Regions from separate parts of the Anaerobacillus sp. QJM3NY_32 genome, predicted to be linked through region 3. Evidence: riboswitches for the same ligand, from Rfam matches in the RefSeq annotation. Region 3 holds a riboswitch; each other region holds the start of a gene.
The links. Region 3 has a riboswitch for cobalamin ahead of AC0VYH_RS20495 (ABC transporter substrate-binding protein). Riboswitches for the same ligand answer to the same signal wherever they lie in the genome.

Region 1: another riboswitch for cobalamin. It lies ahead of AC0VYH_RS02020 (acyl-CoA thioesterase); the one in region 3 lies ahead of AC0VYH_RS20495 (ABC transporter substrate-binding protein).
Region 2: another riboswitch for cobalamin. It lies ahead of AC0VYH_RS18340 (ribonucleoside-diphosphate reductase subunit alpha); the one in region 3 lies ahead of AC0VYH_RS20495 (ABC transporter substrate-binding protein).

The regions. Positions count from the first base shown of each region.
Region 1 covers NZ_CM149684.1:367,841-374,267, reverse strand. The annotation lists gene AC0VYH_RS02035 (CoA-disulfide reductase) at 1-208, opposite strand, end outside; gene AC0VYH_RS02030 (LLM class flavin-dependent oxidoreductase) at 448-1,443, shown strand; gene AC0VYH_RS02025 (AI-2E family transporter) at 1,520-2,599, opposite strand; gene AC0VYH_RS02020 (acyl-CoA thioesterase) at 2,884-3,378, opposite strand; cobalamin riboswitch at 3,493-3,676, opposite strand; gene AC0VYH_RS02015 (DsbA family protein) at 3,850-4,515, opposite strand; gene AC0VYH_RS02010 (DoxX family protein) at 4,531-4,956, opposite strand; gene AC0VYH_RS02005 (threonine/serine exporter family protein) at 5,059-5,505, opposite strand; gene AC0VYH_RS02000 (threonine/serine exporter family protein) at 5,521-6,282, opposite strand.
Region 2 covers NZ_CM149684.1:3,519,395-3,525,821, reverse strand. The annotation lists gene AC0VYH_RS18345 (sensor histidine kinase) at 1-1,231, shown strand, start outside; cobalamin riboswitch at 1,590-1,765, shown strand; gene AC0VYH_RS18340 (ribonucleoside-diphosphate reductase subunit alpha) at 1,920-4,133, shown strand; gene AC0VYH_RS18335 (ribonucleotide-diphosphate reductase subunit beta) at 4,148-5,185, shown strand; gene proB (glutamate 5-kinase) at 5,343-6,427, shown strand, end outside.
Region 3 covers NZ_CM149684.1:3,997,847-4,004,273, reverse strand. The annotation lists gene sat (sulfate adenylyltransferase) at 1-489, opposite strand, end outside; gene AC0VYH_RS20515 (BlaI/MecI/CopY family transcriptional regulator) at 745-1,155, shown strand; gene AC0VYH_RS20510 (M56 family metallopeptidase) at 1,157-1,999, shown strand; gene AC0VYH_RS20505 (DoxX family protein) at 2,059-2,448, shown strand; gene AC0VYH_RS20500 (DsbA family protein) at 2,460-3,164, shown strand; cobalamin riboswitch at 3,305-3,489, shown strand; gene AC0VYH_RS20495 (ABC transporter substrate-binding protein) at 3,628-4,611, shown strand; gene AC0VYH_RS20490 (FecCD family ABC transporter permease) at 4,595-5,635, shown strand; gene AC0VYH_RS20485 (adenosylcobinamide amidohydrolase) at 5,638-6,427, shown strand, end outside.

The DNA.
Region 1 (6,427 bases), 710 kb from region 3:
CCATCTCTTCTAACTTCTCAGGAGATGAATAGAATAAACCTTTTGGATCTTTTACAACTCCTCCAACATAAAGAGCAATTCCGCAAGATAAGAAAGAGACATTATCATTACGCTCATAAACCGTAATATCTGCTTCAGGATAACGTGTTGCTATATTCGTAACTGCGGCCGTTCCGGCATGTGTACATCCAACAACTGCTACTTTCATCAATAATTCCTCCTTGTATAATTGTGAATTATTTCACATAAAAGGACGCAATCATGTGATGTGTTTCACAATTTCTATATTGTAATTATATGTTCCTTTTGTATTAATTGCAATAAGTTTGTTCAATGTTTCACAATAAATTTTAAACACAAAGTCGTCTTACTATCACATACCTTCCTATCGCGTTACGATAATGATAGAAGGTTAATACTACTTAATAAAGCGGAAGGAGTCTGACCATGGTTACATTAAGCATTCTTGATCAAGTCCCTATACCTTCAGGGAGTGATGCCTATAAAACACTTGAGCATACGCGTGAACTCGCACGTACTGCAGAAGCTCTTGGATACTACCGATACTGGTTTGCAGAACACCATAGTACAAAAGGGCTTGCCAGCACCTCTCCAGAGATTATGATGTCTCACATCGCAGCCTCAACCTTTAATATCAAGGTAGGCTCTGGTGGTGTCCTGCTTCCACAATATAGTCCATTCAAAGTGGCAGAGAATTTCCGACAACTAGAAGCTCTTCATCCAGGACGTGTTGACCTTGGAGTCGGCCGTTCACCCGGTGGTACAGCAAAAACACGATTAGCTTTAACAGATGGCATTAATAAAAGCTTGAATGAATTCCCACGTCAATTAGAAGAGCTCTCCCACTACTTGACTGACTCTATGCCGAGAGGACACGAGTTTGCCGGCATAAAAGCAGCTCCTCAAACCGACTCACCCCCTTCTCTTTGGCTATTAGGTATGGGTGAGAATAGTGCTAAAAAAGCAGCAGAATTGGGCATTGGCTATGTCTTTGGGCATTTTATTAAACCTGATCGAGGTAAAAACGCCCTCCAAACTTACTATCAACTGTTCCAACCTACTTATTATAGTCCTTCTCCTTCAGCTATTATTGCCCTATTCGTCGTATGTGGAGAAACTGACGAAGAGGCGGAAGAACTTGCTTTAAGTCAGGATCTCTGGCTTCTGCGAGTAGAAAAAGGTCTTGATAGTCGAGTGCCATCCATTGACGAAGCTAAACAGCACCGTTATACAGTAACGGAAGAAGAACGAATAAAAAATAATCGAAAACGAATGATAATCGGATCTAGAGAAACAGTAAAGAAGAAAATCGACGAATTAGCCGAACACTATCAAACTGAAGAATTCATGGTTCTCACAAACATACATGATTTTGATGAGCGAAGAAAATCATATGAGCGTCTTGCACATATTTATTTATAAGGCGATTACTCAACATGTTTTTAGGTGTTACTCAAATAAAAGCCCCTACTTCTCAATGAAGTAGGGGCTTTTACCGTTATTCAGTTAATTCGGATCGATGCCGTATTCGATAAAATTCATAGAAATTCTTAACGATGACCTTAATGACGGAGTAAAGTGGAATAGCAATCAGCATCCCAATGAACCCATATAAAGCCGCTGCTACAATTAGTAGTAAAATGATGGTTAAAGGGTGTATGTTTAACCTTTTACCTAAGACAACAGGCGCTACCAGGTTTCCTTCTAACTGTTGAACAACTATCGTAATAATAATCACATACAAGGCTAACATCGGTTCTTGTGTTAAAGCGACAACCAGAGCAGGTATCACACCAATAATTGGTCCGAAAAATGGGACCACTGCTGTGATCATCACAAATAGTCCTAATATTAATGCATAAGGTAGTCCAATGATTAAATAACCAACATACATTAGGACACCGTCTACGATTGCTACAATAATTTGTCCGATAATATAGGCCGATAAAGTTTTATCAACCTTATGAAGGATCTGTTCTCCTTCACCCTGATGTTTATTTGGAATAAATCTTAGGAGAAATGGGCTTAATTTATGATCATCTTTAAGAAAATAGAATAAGACAAAAGGTACGATTACAAGGACTGTCGTAGCACTTGTTAATGCACTCACAACCTGCATAATATGATCACCGAGGCTTTGCGTTAAATTACCTAAATAGCTCGTTGCTTTTTGTTGAAGGTTTTCTACAGAAAGCATCCCCATATCATTTTTCTCCATCATTTTCTCAGCTTCTTTTGCTGATTCTTTCAGCTTCTCAGGCAACTCCTTCGAAAACTCTGAAACCTGACTCTGAATCGGATTTGCTAGAAAAGTGAATCCAGTATAGAGGATACCCGCAATCCCTATAAACACAATTAAAATCGCGACAATATCTGATACAAATGGAATCTTTTTTAATAACTTAACAATAGGCTTGATTGCATAATACAAAAAACCAGCAATTAGTACTGGATAAAACAATGTACCTATAATTGTTTTCACCGGTTTCAATAAATCTAATTCTGTCAAAAAGAAAAAACAGATTAATAATAGAATAATACCTGTTATATACTTGAAGAAATCATGTCTAATCCACATTGGCCGTCTCCTTTGTTTTTATTCATTTCACTCTCATCCCTATACCACTCAACACTCTTTTACTAACTTGATTTCCACAAAAAGTTTCCGATTCCAGGGGATCTAAAAAGGAACCTCTCTCGTAAATATTGTTTCTATAAGAGTGAGGGGTGATTCCCTCTCCAATCAGCTAAATATGGTTTTAAATACAAAACTACCATCTTTTAGGAATGAACCAAAATATAACGATAAAATGTCTCACGACTAACAAAAGAGAGCCGGAATACTCCAGCCCTCTTTTCTGGTTATAACAACGTTAGGATTCCCCCTAGATTCTTGCTTGTTTCTTTACGATCTAATCTTGTTTGAGCTCTTTTTTGGGCTAGCTCGTTAAGCTGCTTTTCCCCTTCAGTTTCCGGCTGAATTCCAGGTACTTTCATTGGTCTACCGTCGAGAAGGGCTACAAACGTAATAAAACACGTCGCTGCTATACGATTGGCACCCGTTAAAAGGTGTTCGGCGTTTACTTTCACAAAAACTTCCATTGAGCTTTTACCTGTCCATATGACAAAAGCTTCATAATGAATCGAATCCTCTTCCGTTATAGGATGTAAAAACTCCACCGTATCCATAGACACTGTCACGCATTCTAGACGAGAATGCCTTGTCGCCGCGATTGATGCTAGCATATCCATATCGGCAAGGAGTTTACCCCCAAATAATGTTCCATGGCTGTTAAGGTCAGGCGGAAAAATACGGCTGCTCTTATACACTCTTGATTCGCTTACATTCTTTTTCATATCATCTCTCCTTTTCTAAACAATAAAAAATGCATACTCTTTTCATAAGAGCATGCATAACAAATAGACTTTTCCCAGTCTTCTCCGTTACACCCCCCTATCGTCCGTAGGTCAATCAGTGCTTTAGAAAAGGCAGGTCTCCTGGCTTGAAGCTTTGTTGAACGAATGCCCCTTCCCTATCATTGATAAGTGGGGTAACGCACCGTCCTTACTTCTTACAGTGGCGGGACCGCATTGGATTTTCACCAATTTCCCTATTAAGTACTGGAATCAGTACACCTTTTCCATTTTATTCAATTGTACTTCTCTATTCTTCATGCCGGGGATCCAAAAGTCAATACCATTCGTTAATCAAACGTTTGTTTAACTATTTATACCTTAAACAAACGTTTATTTAATGATTTTTCCGCCTGCAGAGGAACCAATTAATTAGAATGCAACAAAAAAAAGACGCCTTCACAGCGCCTTTATTTATTCGTCGGTTGAATCCTCAACCATTTGTTTTAATTCAGATAAACTAGTTCCGTCAAAACGCTTACCATCTACAAATAAGGTAGGCGTTTCTGAAACATTCTTTTTATTTGCATAAGCAAGGTCAGCTTCTACTCGTTTCTCACCTGCACCACTCTTATAGGCTTTAACAACTCTGTCCGTTTCTTCTTCACTAACTAGACCACTAAGGGTTTTCGTTAAGAAAGATTCAGTTAAAACATCTTTCGTCTCAGATCCTTTTTTATGTTTGTCATACAGAACATGATGAAATTGCCAAAATACATCATTACCTAATTCTTGATAAACAACCTCAGCAAATTCAGCAGCCCTCGTGGAATCTTTATAGAGGAACGGATAATGGACAAAGTAAAATTTTGCTTTCTCAGTTGCTAATAATTCCTCTTGGATTTTTGGAAGCAAAGATTCATTAAAGGATTGACATGAAGAGCATTTATAATCACCAAATTGCACAATTTCAACTGGCGCTGTTTCCTCACCCAAGTGCGGTTGAGAATCTAATTTAAATCCTTTTGTATTTGCAAATGGATGAAACAGAAAGTTAATAAACAAAAATAGAATAACGAGTCCCGCAAATAATAATAACCATCTGGCACCCGGTTTTAACTTCTTTTTTGGTTTAGCCATTCAGTCACTTCCTCTTTAATCCTTTGTTACTTTCTCCTGATCGATCTTAAACGACCAACCTTTTCTCTTAAGGTATGTTGAAAGACTATATGGACCGCCGCCTCCTAGAAATAAAGACACTGACATAGCTAGAAAAGCAATGTCTAGTTCATAACCGCCCAGCATTCCAGTTGATCTCTTTACAAAGAGAAGAGCTCCTAATAAAATCATGGAAAACAGTACGCTGACAATTCGCGTTCCTAAGCCGAGAATCATCAAAACTCCTCCAGTTAACTCAACTATAGCCACAACATAAGCAAGAAAACCAGAAATACCGATTGTCTCAAAAAAAGCTACTGTATTCGTGATCCCTTCAGAAAACTTTAAAAAACCATGAGCAAAAAAAAGCATACCTACGACCAATCGAATTGTTAACAACCCGAGATGGGGATAGGTTTTCATTATTGATCCTCCCCAGATACTAACATTATTTGACACCGTTCGACACAGTTATCCAACTAAACGTTATCATAATGAATGCCTACATTGCAAAAGGATGAAGACCTATTTCTGCCCCCTTGCGAGTGTGGAATGCCGTATGATTTGATTGATCACTTCCGAAAATACTAACCCTACTGCAATGGATCCCGATATCATAAATGCTCTGGCTGCAAGGTTAATGGCACTATTGTAATCATTTTGAACGAAATTCCTCATCGCATCGTAAGCCAGACCACCTGGAACAAGCGGAATAATCCCCGCTACACTAAATATAATGACTGGTGTCCGATACACCTTTGCAAAAACCTGACTAATAACAGCGATGACAAATGAGGCTGTTACAGTGGCGATGACAGCATCAATACCTGATGCCTCCATTCCGTAATAAATCATCCAGCCACACATGCCAACAAACCCGCCTTTAATAAGGGAGGATTTAGGAGCGTTAAATAATAATCCAAACGCTGCACTTGCCACAAAGCTCGTCAAAACCTGAGCAATAATTGTCATAATTGTCCTCCCTTTCTATAAAAATGATACAACAAGGGCAATGCCTGCTCCAATCGCAAATGCGGTAAGAAAGGCTTCTGCGCCTTTAGATAGGCCAGATATTAAATGCCCCGCCATTAAATCCCTTACAGCATTCGTGATTAATAGACCAGGAACAAGTGGCATCACTGAACCAATAATAATTTTATCAAGTTGCCCACCGATTCCAGTAGACACAAAAAGGACAGCGAGTAATCCTATGACAAATGAAGCAAGGAACTCTGAGAAGAATTTTATCGGTACAAGGCGGTTAAATAGTGAAACACTATAAAAGCCACCTCCCCCTGCAAGAACTGCCGGAAGAAAATCTCCCCACTCCCCTTGAAACATAATTAGAAAACAACCGCTTGCAATCGCAGCAGCAACTAACTGCTTAGGAAATGTATACCGCTCGGTCATTTTATCCAATTGGTCAAGCTCTTCATAAGCTTCCTTAATCGAAAGACCACCGCTGCTAATTCTCCTCGATATACTATTTACCTTCGTTACTTTATCTAAATCCGTCGTGCGCTCTGAAATGCGCATCAACTGTGTTTTGGAAGGTTCAGGACCTTCTAAAGAGAAAATAATCCCAGTAGGGGTTACGTAACTATTCGAATGCGTTGCCCCATAAGCGTCCGCAATTCTAGTCATCGTATCTTCTACACGGTAAGTTTCACCGCCATTTTGCAGCATTACCTTTCCAGCCAAAAGGCATACTTGAATAATGTCATAGGCATAACTCGTTTGATTTTCCATACGTCGCTCCTGACAACCGTGAAGTATTCATTGTTCGTTGTTTCTTAGTTTATATGAACCTACTTATGTTTATCAAATGTAATATAAAAAGAAGACGATCATTTTGATTGTCACTTTAACAAAAAGGCTATGTTAGCTTATACTG
Region 2 (6,427 bases), 480 kb from region 3:
TTTGTTTCAAGAATATCTTGTGCGCGAAACGAGAGAACAGCTGCAAAAAGAGGGATTGCAAATTAGTCAAATGCTCGAAGATCGACAGTGGAAGGGCGAAAATTCACCTAATGGGTTACTTGATCGCAGAAGAATTGAAATGGCAGGCAATTTAATCTCATCTCAATTTATAATTTATAATGCAAACGAGAAGGCAATTTATTCGAATGTCGATGAAGTAGTTCGAATTGATTATGAAGAAAACAAAGGAAAATTATACGTTACAGAGGAAGTGCCAATTAGTCTTTCACGAGAGCAAGTTGGCAGTATTGTGCTATTTACGAAGGTAGAAAGTCTTGAAGGTTTCAATCGGATTATTCAGCAATCACAGGCTGTTAGTCTTTTAGTATCTGCTGCTGTTGCCGTGCTCCTTGCTGCTATTATGCAGAAAGGAATAGCGGGGCCAATTCGATTACTTGCCAACCACATGAGGGAATTTACGATGCGCAAGGAACAACCCCCGTTGACGCTTAAAACAAAGGATGAAATCAATGAACTTGCTAAGACGTTTCAAGAACTAACGGAGCAACTTCGAAAAAATGATTTTGATCAGAAGGAATTCCTTCAAAATGCGTCTCATGAATTAAAAACACCTCTAATGGCCATTCAAGGGAATGCGGAAGGGATTCTAGATGAAGTAATCGTAGGAGAGGACGTCGAGTATAGTCTTGAAGTAATCGTGAAAGAAACGCAGCGTTTAAAAAAGATCGTGCAGGACATTTCTTATTTAACTAGGTTAGAAACAGTAGATGAATCTTTTACTTATGAAGTAGTCGATCTTCATCACGTGTTGATGGAAGTCATCACTGCGGTAAAACCACTTGCACATCAACGGCAAATAGAGGTAAGGTATGACACTGATCATGCCATAGACGTTAAGATGGACAGTGATAAAATGAAGCAAGCTTTTATGAATATATTCGGTAATGCCCTTCGATTCGCTTCGTCCGTTATAGAAGTACATGTCCACCAAGATAATGGTCAAGTTTATATTGAGGTTGAAGATGATGGTAAAGGCTTTGGCGAGAATCCACAGCGCGTTTTTGAACGATTCTATACAGGTGACAAATCAGGTTCTGGCATTGGTCTATCGATTACGAAAACAATAGTAGAAAAGCATAATGGTAACATTTACGCCGAAGACAATAAAAAGGGAGGAAGGATCGTGATCTCGCTTCCTTTTCAATCGTAGTTAGAACTTTATGTTTTATGCTCACTTAACTTTTGTAGAATTTCTTTGCTTTCTTGTTCACTCAAAATACCAAATTTCTGACAGAGTTGTGTATAGCCAGCCAATTTCTTAAAATTAACCGAAGATAATCTTTTCATCATACTCACCTTTCTTTCCTTTAGGAAACTTTTTTAGTTATCAACAATATATGCATGAGCATGTTGAAAGTGATAGGTGAGTGTCTTTAGAGTTGAAATAAATCGAAGTCAATGTAACAATAAAGCTTGTGCTAAATTAAAGCATCATGTAAGATGAGGTTATCAATATTTAGTAACTATCAAGTGTTTCAGATACTATATATGGTGTAAATTGTACGTAATTAAATAATTGAGTATGCGGTGTCGTATAACGACTTAATAGGGAATCCGGTCTGAATCCGGAGCTGTCCTCGCAACTGTCGTGTGGACAAGGCAAGAAGCCACTGGAGTTAATTCCGGGAAGGCTTGCCAAGGAAGAAGCACAAGCCAGTAGACCTGCCGTATAGTCAAAAACGTTTCTATTCTTCGGGGGTTGAGGGTGAGAAATGGCAGGGTAAATGTACGAGTACGTTCATTTATACGTTGTCGTTTTCTCCAGGCTCACTCTTCCGAGAGTGAGCTTTTTATTTTGGATGGATAAAGGAGAGAGGTATATGAGTACTGTAGCAGAAATGACAGTAACAAAAATGATAGAGGAAGTAAGAACGCTCCTAGATGAGTACCCGTTACTTGCTAGTGAGAGTTTTATTGAAAAAACAATTGATGGTATTTCAGAAGAATCAACGCAAGAAGAGGTTGGTAATATTCTAGTTTTAAATGCCCTTGAACGAATTAGCGCAACAGAACCTGACTGGACTTATGTGGCAGCAGCTTTTCATCTTCGTTCGCTCTATCGTAAGTCTCTTTCACATCGAACTGAGAAAGAGGTATATGGTGGGGGAAGCTTCTATCGCCTTCTACAAAAGCTGACAGATGAAGGGATTTATAACAAGGCACTCCTTCAGTCTTATTCCAAGAATGAAGTAGAGCATGTTGCTAAATTAATCGAGCCATCAAGAGATCGTTTGTTTACATACATCGGACTACGAACGCTCGCAGACCGCTATCTAGCTACAGATCATGATAAGAATGTGTATGAATTACCTCAAGAGCGCTTTCTAGTCATTGCTATGACGCTCATGGTAAATGAACCAAAAGATAAGAGGTTAAATCTGATTGAAGAAGCGTATTGGGCGCTATCTAATTTATATATGACAGTAGCAACTCCTACTCTTTCAAATGCAGGGAAAAGCTATGGACAACTAAGCTCATGCTTTATCGATACGGTGGATGACAGTCTTAGAGGAATCTATGACAGCAATACAGATGTAGCGACCGTTTCGAAAAATGGAGGAGGAATTGGAGCATATCTCGGGAAAATTCGTTCTCGTGGGAGTGATATTAAAGGATTTAAAGGAAATTCATCTGGGGTTTTACCATGGATGAAGCAGTTAAACAATACAGCTGTGAGCGTAGACCAGCTAGGACAGCGTCAAGGTGCTGTTGCTGTATATCTTGATGTCTGGCATAAAGACGTTTTCGAATTTCTTGATGCCAAGCTTAATAACGGAGACGAACGAATGAGGACACATGATCTTTTCACGGGTCTTTGTATTCCAGATATCTTTATGGAAACAGTGGAAGACCGTGGAGACTGGTATTTATTTGATCCGCATGAAGTCCGTCAGGTGATGGGGTTCTCTCTTGAAGATGCTTATGACAAAGAAAAAGGATCAGGAGAGTTTCGTATGAAATATAGGAAATGTGTGAACCATCCTGAACTTTCAAGAAAAACCGTGCCGGCGATTGAGATTATGAAGCGAGTTATGAAATCACAATTGGAAACTGGGACGCCTTATATGTTCTATCGAGATACGGTGAATCGAGCGAATCCGAATAAGCATGCTGGTATGATCTATGCTTCCAATCTTTGTACGGAAATTATGCAAAATATGAGTGCAACGACTGTTGAAGAGGAAATCACGAAAGACGGTAAAATTATCATTACGAAAACGCCTGGTGACTATGTCGTTTGTAATCTATCAAGTATTAATCTTGGGCGTGCGGTTGCAGCTAATGCACTAGAGCGATTAATTCCAATTCAGGTAAGAATGCTGGATAACGTGATCGATATTAATACGATCGAAGTGCCTCAAGCCCAGTTAACGAATGAGAAGTATAGAAGCATTGGTCTTGGAACGTTTGGTTGGCATCACCTCCTTGCGAAAAAAGAGATTGTCTGGGAAAGTCAGGAAGCGGCAGACTATGCGGACGAACTATATGAAACAATCAATTATTTAACGATACAGGCAAGTCATGAGCTTGCCGTTGAAAAAGGAAGCTACTCTCTCTTTGAAGGCTCTGATTGGCAAAATGGGGAGTACTTTAAGCAACGAGGTTACGTTAGTGAAAAATGGCAGTCCCTTAAGGAAAGGGTCCAAACGAATGGTGTCAGAAATGCCTATCTTTTAGCGGTTGCCCCTAACAGTTCAACAAGTTTAATAGCTGGATCTACAGCATCAATCGATCCGATTTTCCAAAAAGAATACTCTGAAGAAAAGAAGAACTACAAAATTCCTGTTACAGCGCCTGATCTTTCACCTGAAACGACCTGGTATTACAAATCGGCTTATCACATTGATCAGCTTTGGAGTATTGAGCAGAATGCAGCCAGACAGCGTCATGTGGACCAATCAATATCGTTTAATATCTATGTGCAAAGTACGGTAAAAGCGAAGGACTTATTGAACATTCATATGACAGCTTGGAGAAAAGGGTTGAAAACAACCTACTATACACGAAGTACATCTGTAGATATTGACGACTGTGAAAGCTGCGCAAGCTAAAGGAGGAATTGGAAATGGCTACGATTCAACAAAGAAAGCTATACGATGTCTCCGCACCGAATAGCTCGACTGGAATTATTAATGGAGAAAGCTCAAACGTTTTAAACTGGGATGATGTCCGCTTTAGCTGGGCATATCCTATGTACAAAAATATGCTAGGAAACTTTTGGACTCCGTTTGAAATCAATATGTCGAACGACGTGAAGCAATGGGAAGCATTAAGCGAAGATGAGCAAGATACGTTTAAGAAGATTATTGGTCTTCTTGCCTTCCTAGATTCGATTCAAACCGACTATTCAAGTAAGGTTGCGGATTACTTAACAGATTCAAGCCTTTCTGCGCTCATGCAGGTGCTTTCGTTCCAGGAAGTTGTGCATAATCAGTCATATAGCTATGTACTTTCTTCCATTGTAAATAAAAATGAGCAAGACCGCATTTTTGAATATTGGAAGTATGATGACGTGCTCTTAGAACGAAACCAATTTATTGCTTCTGGTTATGAAGCATTTGTTAAAAATCCAACACCACAAACGTTTTTTGAATCGATTGTTTATGACATTATTCTTGAAGGGCTTTTCTTCTACGCCGGGTTCGCTTTCTTTTATAACCTTGCTCGAAATCAAAAGATGGTGTCTACCTCAACAATGATTAACTATATTAATCGGGATGAGCAGCTGCATGTGACGTTGTTCGTTAATATAGTGAAAGAATTGTTCAATGAGCATCCTGAACTGAATACGAAAGAAAATCATGATTTCATCACGAATACATTTCGTGAAGCTGCTGAGCTTGAGATGAAATGGGGAGAATACATTATTGGTAATCGTTTCCCTGGTATTACAATGAACGAACTCAATGACTACATTAAATTTATGGCAAACAATCGCGTCAATCAGCTTGGTATCGAACGCCCATTTGAAGGTCACCGAGAGAACCCTATGCGGTGGATCAAAGCCTACGCGGATGTGAACGCTGGGAAAAGTGATTTCTTCGAACAGAAATCACGTCAGTATACAAAAGTGTCTGATGATAATGGATTTGATGATTTATAAAGAAATGAAAGAAAGGTCAACTCAAATAATGAGTTGATCTTTTTTTAGACATTAAGAGTAAAAGTAATGTACGACAAAAAAGAAATTTTGTGGTAAGATACTAAAAATCATTTTGTACTTTAACGTGAAAGAACGTATTCATATAAGGAGATGTAACATGAGAAAGAAACGAATTGTTGTTAAGATTGGGAGCAGTTCATTAACAAACGGTAAGGGAGAAATTGATCTAGTTAAGCTCATTGATCATGTTAACGCCCTCGCATTAATTCGTCAGGAAGGACATGAAGTACTTCTTGTTTCTTCAGGCGCAGTTGCGGCAGGTTTTAAAGAACTTGGATATCCAGCAAGACCCGTCACGTTAAAAGGAAAGCAGGCTGCAGCCGCTCTTGGTCAAAGTTTACTTATTAAATCTTATATAGAGGAATTCAGTCAGCGGAACATTTCAGTCGCTCAAATTCTTTTAACACGCCCCGATTTCTCGAATCAAGAACGATACAAAAATGCGTTTGATACGCTTTCTGAATTGCTGGCAAGAGGGGTCATGCCGATTATTAATGAAAATGATACGGTCTCAACGGAAGAGTTAAAGTTTGGTGACAACGATATGCTTTCAGCTCTTGTAAGTGGACTTGTGCATGCAAATGAATTGATCATTTTGACGGATGTGAACGGTATATATGATTCCAACCCAGCAACTAACCCTGATGCCATCAAGTTTCATTCTCTCACTGAAATTAGCGACAAGATGATTGGGCAAGCAGGGGGAGCTGGTTCGAGTGCTGGAACTGGGGGCATGAAATCAAAGCTAATCGCAGCAAAGACAGCTTTAAATCTGAGCGTTCGAGTTTTTATTGGTCATGAAACAGGCTGCGAAAAGTTACTTCGAATTCTCTCTGGTGTCGGAGATGGAACTTATATCAGTCGAGAGAAAGCAACATCTTTCCCAATTAAAAAACAATGGATTGCGATGCACTCTCACGTATCAGGTCAGCTTTATATTGATGAGGGTGCAGAAAAAGCGATTGTTTTAAATGGCAAAAGTTTGCTTTATGGCGGAATCAAGCAAGTAGTTGGCTCTTTTGAGGTTGGAGATGTTGTGGAAGTACTCGGAAAGAATGGAAAACTTGGAAAAGGACAGGTTCGATATTCATCTGCTTTCTTGGAGAACGTGATTCAAGATCACGAGAATGAGAACGCCACAGTTGAAGTCATTCATAGAGATCAATGGGTGTCAGAGATGAT
Region 3 (6,427 bases):
AGCTGTTGGGTGCTGAAGGAGCGTGATTGGGCCACCGAGGTTAAACGCTTCCTGCTCGTACGTTTTTTGAACGCCTGGATGCTCAGCGTCGTTCGTTCCATAGACGCGTCGAGCTTCTTCTGTTTTGTCTGTTTCATAAATATCTTCTACTTCCATTAATCCATAGATTTCCCCGTCTTCACCCTTCAGGCAAACAGTAGGACTAGTAAAAATCTTGTCACGCGTTTCTTTGGATACAGAAAGCGTAATAGGCAAGCTCCAGATTGTCCCATTTGCGAGCCTCATTTTAGTTAAAACGTGCGTATAATCTGTTTGATTCATAAAGCCCGTTAACGGACTAAAAGCACCGATTGCGATCATATATAAATCGGATAAATTCCATGGTGTTAAGGTGACGACCGGAAACATTGTGGCCTTCTCGAGAAGCGCCAGGCGATCCTCTTCACATGGAATGCGGTTTATTAGCTGACCGCCATGTGGTTCTATCATAAATAAATCTCCCTTCTTGCTTGTTCACATATAGAGTTGCTACTAGCTTATGAAAGAAGGAGAGGAGAAGAGAGGGCTAATGAGAAAAATGGATGAGGGGTGTGTTTTTAAAGGGGGTCAGGCGCGAGCCTGACCCCCTTTAAAAACAACTGTCTCCGCACGAAAGACACTCCAACACATTCGAAGATATCCTCTCTTTTCCTTCTTGACCCTACTATCCTTTTGGACTACACTGTGTAGTGTGAGGTGGAAGCGATGAAAATTCATCAGTTCAAAACGAATGAAACAGGGTTAAACCGCTTTTTCGGCTCTCTTGAAGCGAAGGTTATGGACATACTCTTTGAAGGTCCAGAAATGACGATCAAAGATGTGAAACAGAAGCTTGATCAAGAGAAAAGTACGAACTTTAACACGGTTATGACGGTCATGAATCGTCTCGTGGATAAAGGAATTCTAGTAAAACGAGTTGAAAAGCGCACGTCAATGTTTAAGCCGCTTCTATCGAAAGAAGATTTTTTACAAACGCAATCGAAGGAATTAACAAAGGATCTAATGGATGAATTTGGTCCGCTTGCTGTGAATCATATGCTTGATGCGCTCGATGAAGCGGATCCAGTTTTGATCGAAAAGCTTGAGCAAAAAATCAAGCAGCTAAAGGAGAAGTAAGATGAGAATAAAACAGCCGCGATTTTTGTTTATGCTGTCTTTTTTTCTTGTAGCCACGATGATTGTTCAAATGTCACTATACAGTCTGCATTTATATTCGAACTGGACGCTTATGTTAAGCGTACTTGAAGCCTGCCATAATATGCTTCGCGCGATCGGTTTATCATCTATGAACATGCTATTAGAAGTTCTGATTCTCTCAACATTTTCATTAATCGTGATGATGATCGTGAAGCAAATTTATCGATATGTCACCTTTTCGAAACGGCTGTCGCTTCTTCGTGAAGACACTGTCACACAGGTAGTCATTCGGAATTTCGATTTAGGAAAGCAGGCACTCCAGGTGATTAGAAGCGATGAGCCTATCGCGCTTACATATGGAATGATTAAACCCAAAATAGTTCTTTCGACTGAACTAGTTAGCCTGTTGAGCAAAGAAGAGCTGCGCGCCGTGATTTATCACGAAACTTTTCATCAGCAGCATCGTGATCCATTGAAAAAATTTATCATCACCCTTCTCGTCCACGCGCTTTGGTACGTGCCGATTTTGAAATGGGTATCAAATCACTATCACACGCTACGCGAAATTGCCGCGGATCGGTTTGCGATGAAAGAAGCAAATATGCTTGATCTTAGTAGCGCGTTATTAAAACTATTAAAAAGCGATCACAGACAGCGTCATGCTTTTGCTGTATCTTTTGCGGAAACGTCTGTGAACGATCGCATACAACATATTCTTGCGCCAGAAAAAGAAGTGCACGTAACGTTGCCTGTTGGGACAGTACTTTACTCACTTTATATTGTGTTAGGGTTATCCATCATGTTTATGGTGGCGACACCCTAATTCTTTTTCGGAAACAAACACTACATATCGTAGTGTTAAAATTAGGAGGGAATTAATTTATGAATTTATCACAAAACGTTGCCCTTGTCGTACTACGAATCGTTCTCGGTCTTATTTTTACGGTTCACGGCCTAGATAAATTTGCTGGAGGGATTGGAAATACCGCTGGATTTTTCGAGAGCATTAGCATTTTGGGTGGTTTAGCGTATGTCGTTGCAACGATTGAACTAGTCGGAGGTCTTCTTATGATCGTAGGACTAGGCACACGCATTGTTTCTTTGCTTTTCATGATCGTCATGCTAGGAGCGATCTTTACGGTTAAACTAACGACAGGATTTATCGGAGGGTATGAATTGGATCTTGCTCTTCTCGGTATGTCAGTCGCTGTTTTGATTAGCGGAGGTGGAGCCATTTCCGTTGATTACAAATACTTTTCGAAACAATCATAGGAGGAAGAATCATGGCAAATAAGAATAAGAAAAAGCAACCGAACAAGCAAACAATAGCTAATGCGCAGAAAAAATCGAAAGCATGGATCTACTGGTTAGTGGCCGCTGTCGCTGCAGTTATCGTAATCGTGATCGTCGTTTCAAGCGGCTCGAGTTCTGATGGTTCAGAGGAAAAAGCGATGGAGCAACCATTTCTCGGTGATGAAAATGCGCAGGTAGAAGTGATTGAATTTGGAGATTACAAATGTCCTTACTGTAAAGCATTCGAACAGTCTTTTTTCCCGCAAATTGATCAAGAGTTAATTCAAACAGGGGAAATCAAATTCTCGTTTATCAACTATCCATTTATTAATGTTGATTCCGATCGCTCAGCGGAATTTGCTGAAGTGGTGTACCAGGAGCTTGGGAATGACGTGTTCTGGGAATTCCACTCATTAATGTATGAAAAGCAAACAGAAGGCACGGAAAAGCAGGACATCTACACAGAAGATTACCTTGTAGACACGCTAAAAGAAGTGACTGATGAAGAAAAAGCTGAACAGGTTCTTGCAGCTTTTAAAGATGGCGAAGGAGAAGCGGCGATCGACTACGACTTATCGAAAGCCCGTGATCTCGACGTTACTGGCACACCAGCTCTCTTTGTGAACGGCGAGCCGTTTGAAGGACAAACAATTGATGACCTGAAGAAAATGGTAGAAGAAGCGAAGGAAGAGTAAAGGAATTACCATCATTGTCCACCGTGGGTGGACAATGATGGTTTTTTGTTTGTGAAGGGGGTCAGGCTCGCGCCTGACCCCCTCAAAACACAACTGTTCCCCCCACTCCCGCAATCATGTATAATAAACCTGTTACCAATTACATAGTGATCGATTCAGGTGTCTTTTCAATGAAGACTTAATAGGGAAGCTGGTGCAATTCCAGCGCGGTCCCGCCACTGTAAATGGTCGCCTGCTGCAGAATCCACTGTTCGTAACAGCGAATGGGAAGGAGCAGCATGCGATAACCATGAGCCAGGAGACCTGCCTGAGTCTAGCGCGAACAGCCTACGAGGATAGGGATGTGCGAACGGATTCAGGTGCTGCCTTTGGCACACCGTTACTTCCATTCGACCATCTCCATGCCCTCGTGCGTGGGGATTTTTTAGTTTAGAGACATCAGAAAACAGGAGGAGAAACACACATGAAAAAGCTTTATTCACTACTCGTTTTACTTTTTCTCGTTACAGGAATCATCGCAGGTTGCGGAGCGAGTGAAGAGAACAGCGCGACAAATGAAGGAAATGCGAATACAGAGCAAGCTGAACAGTCAGAAGATAGCGCTTTCCCAGTAACGATAACGGATGCATTGGACCAGGATGTTACGATCGAAAAAGATCCTGAAAAAATTGTCTCCTTAATCCCGAGTAACACTGAGATCCTTTTCGACCTGGGAGCAGGGGAAGAAGTCGTTGGCGTATCTGACTTCGCCAACTATCCGGAAGAAACGGCTGATATCGAAAAAATCGGCGGCATGGAATTTAACGTGGAGAAAATCATTTCTCTAAAGCCTGATCTCGTACTTGCACACGGCTCAAGCGCACATAACTCAGAAGCAGGTCTACAGCAGCTTCGTGATGCTGGAATCACCGTACTCGTTGTGAACGATGCGAAAAGCTTCGATGAAGTGTACGCTTCCATCGAAATGATCGGACAAGCAACTGGTGAAACGGAAGAAGCGGAAACAACGATCGATGAAATGAAGCAAGATCTTGAAGACATTCAAGCAAAAGCAGAAAGCATTAGTGAAGAAGATCAGAAAAATGTCTTCGTCGAAGTTGCCCCTGCGCCTGAAATCTACTCTCCAGGGAAGAATACGTTTATGGATGACATGCTAACGATGATTCACGCGAAGAACGTGACGCACGATCAGGAAGGCTGGAACCAGGTGGATCAGGAAGCGATTATCGAAGCGAATCCTGACGTGATCATCACAACGTACGGCTACTATACAGAGAAGCCAGTTGAACAAGTGTTAAGCCGCGACGGCTGGCAGGACGTAACGGCTGTCAAAGAAGAGCAGGTTGTTGACGTACACTCTGACCTCGTTACGCGCTCTGGCCCTCGTCTTACTGAAGGAGTAGAGGAACTTGCAAAAGCGGTTTACCCGGATGTTTTTGCTGAATAAACGGTTCATTGCCTATCCGATTGCGATAGCACTCTTAATTGGTGCCATGCTCCTTGGCATTTCAATCGGTACTGTTTCAGTTCCAGTGCTTACCATTCTAAAATTAATCGGAAGCGAAGTTTTGCACCTTCCATTCATAGGCAAAACCGATCCAATGTTTACAACAATTGTGATGGATATTCGCTTGCCGCGCGTCATTTTGGCAGGTCTTGTGGGGGCGTCTCTTGCGATAGCAGGGGCCGCCTTTCAAGGTCTTTTGCGTAATCCACTAGCGGATCCGTACGTGCTCGGCGTTTCATCCGGAGCATCAGTTGGAGCGGTACTCGTGCTGTTTTTCAACCTGTCCATTCCGTTTGTCGGCATGTTCACCCTACCAGTTATGAGCATCGCTGCATCGATTCTCACGATTTTTCTCGTGCTCTTTTTCGCACGACAAATAGAGCGATCGATGCGCGTGGAGACGATCATCCTAACAGGAATTGTGTTTAGCTCATTTCTTGGCTCACTTCTGTCACTTATGATCGCTTTAACTGGAGAGGAGCTTCGTCAAATTATCGGCTGGCTCCTTGGAAGCGTGTCGATGCGAGGATGGGAATATATCGGAATTATTCTTCCCTTTTTCATCATCGGCTCAGGGATCCTGCTCTTTAGCAGCAGGGAGCTGAACGCAATGTCGTTTGGTGAAGAACGCGCTCAGCATATCGGCGTGAACGTCGCGAAACGAAAGCTTTGGATTCTCATCGGCGGCTCGATTTTAACAGGGGCAGCTGTTGCGGTTTCAGGAACGATTGGTTTCGTTGGCCTTGTGATTCCGCATTTAACGCGCCTTCTATGGGGCCCGGATCACAGGCATTTACTGCCACTATCCATTTTACTTGGAGCTGCTTTTCTGATCATCGCTGATTTGATTTCACGAACGATCATTTCACCAACTGAACTACCGATTGGCGTCATCACATCGCTCATCGGTGCCCCGGTGTTTGCCATTATTTTAATACGAAGACGTAAGGAAAGAAGAGGATAAGCATGCTAAGCGTACATTCTGTTACAGGAGGATACCCCGGTCACGACGTACTTGATGACATTTCGTTTGATGTGAATCAAGGTGAGCTTCTCGGGATCGTTGGACCAAACGGAAGCGGCAAAACGACTATTTTTAAAATGGTTAGCGGCATTCTAAAAGCAAAGTCCGGCTCGATCTTGCTTAAAGATAAGCCGCTCTCAAGCTACTCAGCGAAACAGCTAGCGCGCGTGCTCGCGGTTCTTCCACAGCATGCGGATCAGGCTTTTCCTTATACCGTTAAAGAAACCGTTTCGCTCGGACGCTACGCCCATCAGACGGGATGGTTTCAAATGTGGAGCGAGCATGACGAGGCGGTTGTACAGCGTACAATGGAGCAAACGGGAATCGCCGCCTTCGCGGATAACTACGTGAACGAACTCTCAGGCGGTGAGCGTCAGCGCGTCTTTCTCGCACAGGCGCTTGCGCAGGAACCCGAGATTCTCTTATTAGACGAGCCGACGAACCACCTCGACCTTTCTTATCAAAAAGAACTGCTCGATCTCTTAAAAAAATGGACGCGCGAACAGGGGCTAACAGTGATTTCGATTTTTCACGACTTGAATCTGGCAGGTCTGTACTGTGACCGCCTGCTTCTTCTTGAAAATGGGAAAATCAACATGCACAACAAGCCAAATGACGTCCTAAACGAACAGCGCATTCAATCGGTTTATCGCACAAAAATTGAAAAGCATCCGCATCCGACCGTGCCAAAGCCACAAATGCTCTTATTACCAGAAAAACAGGCAGAGGATC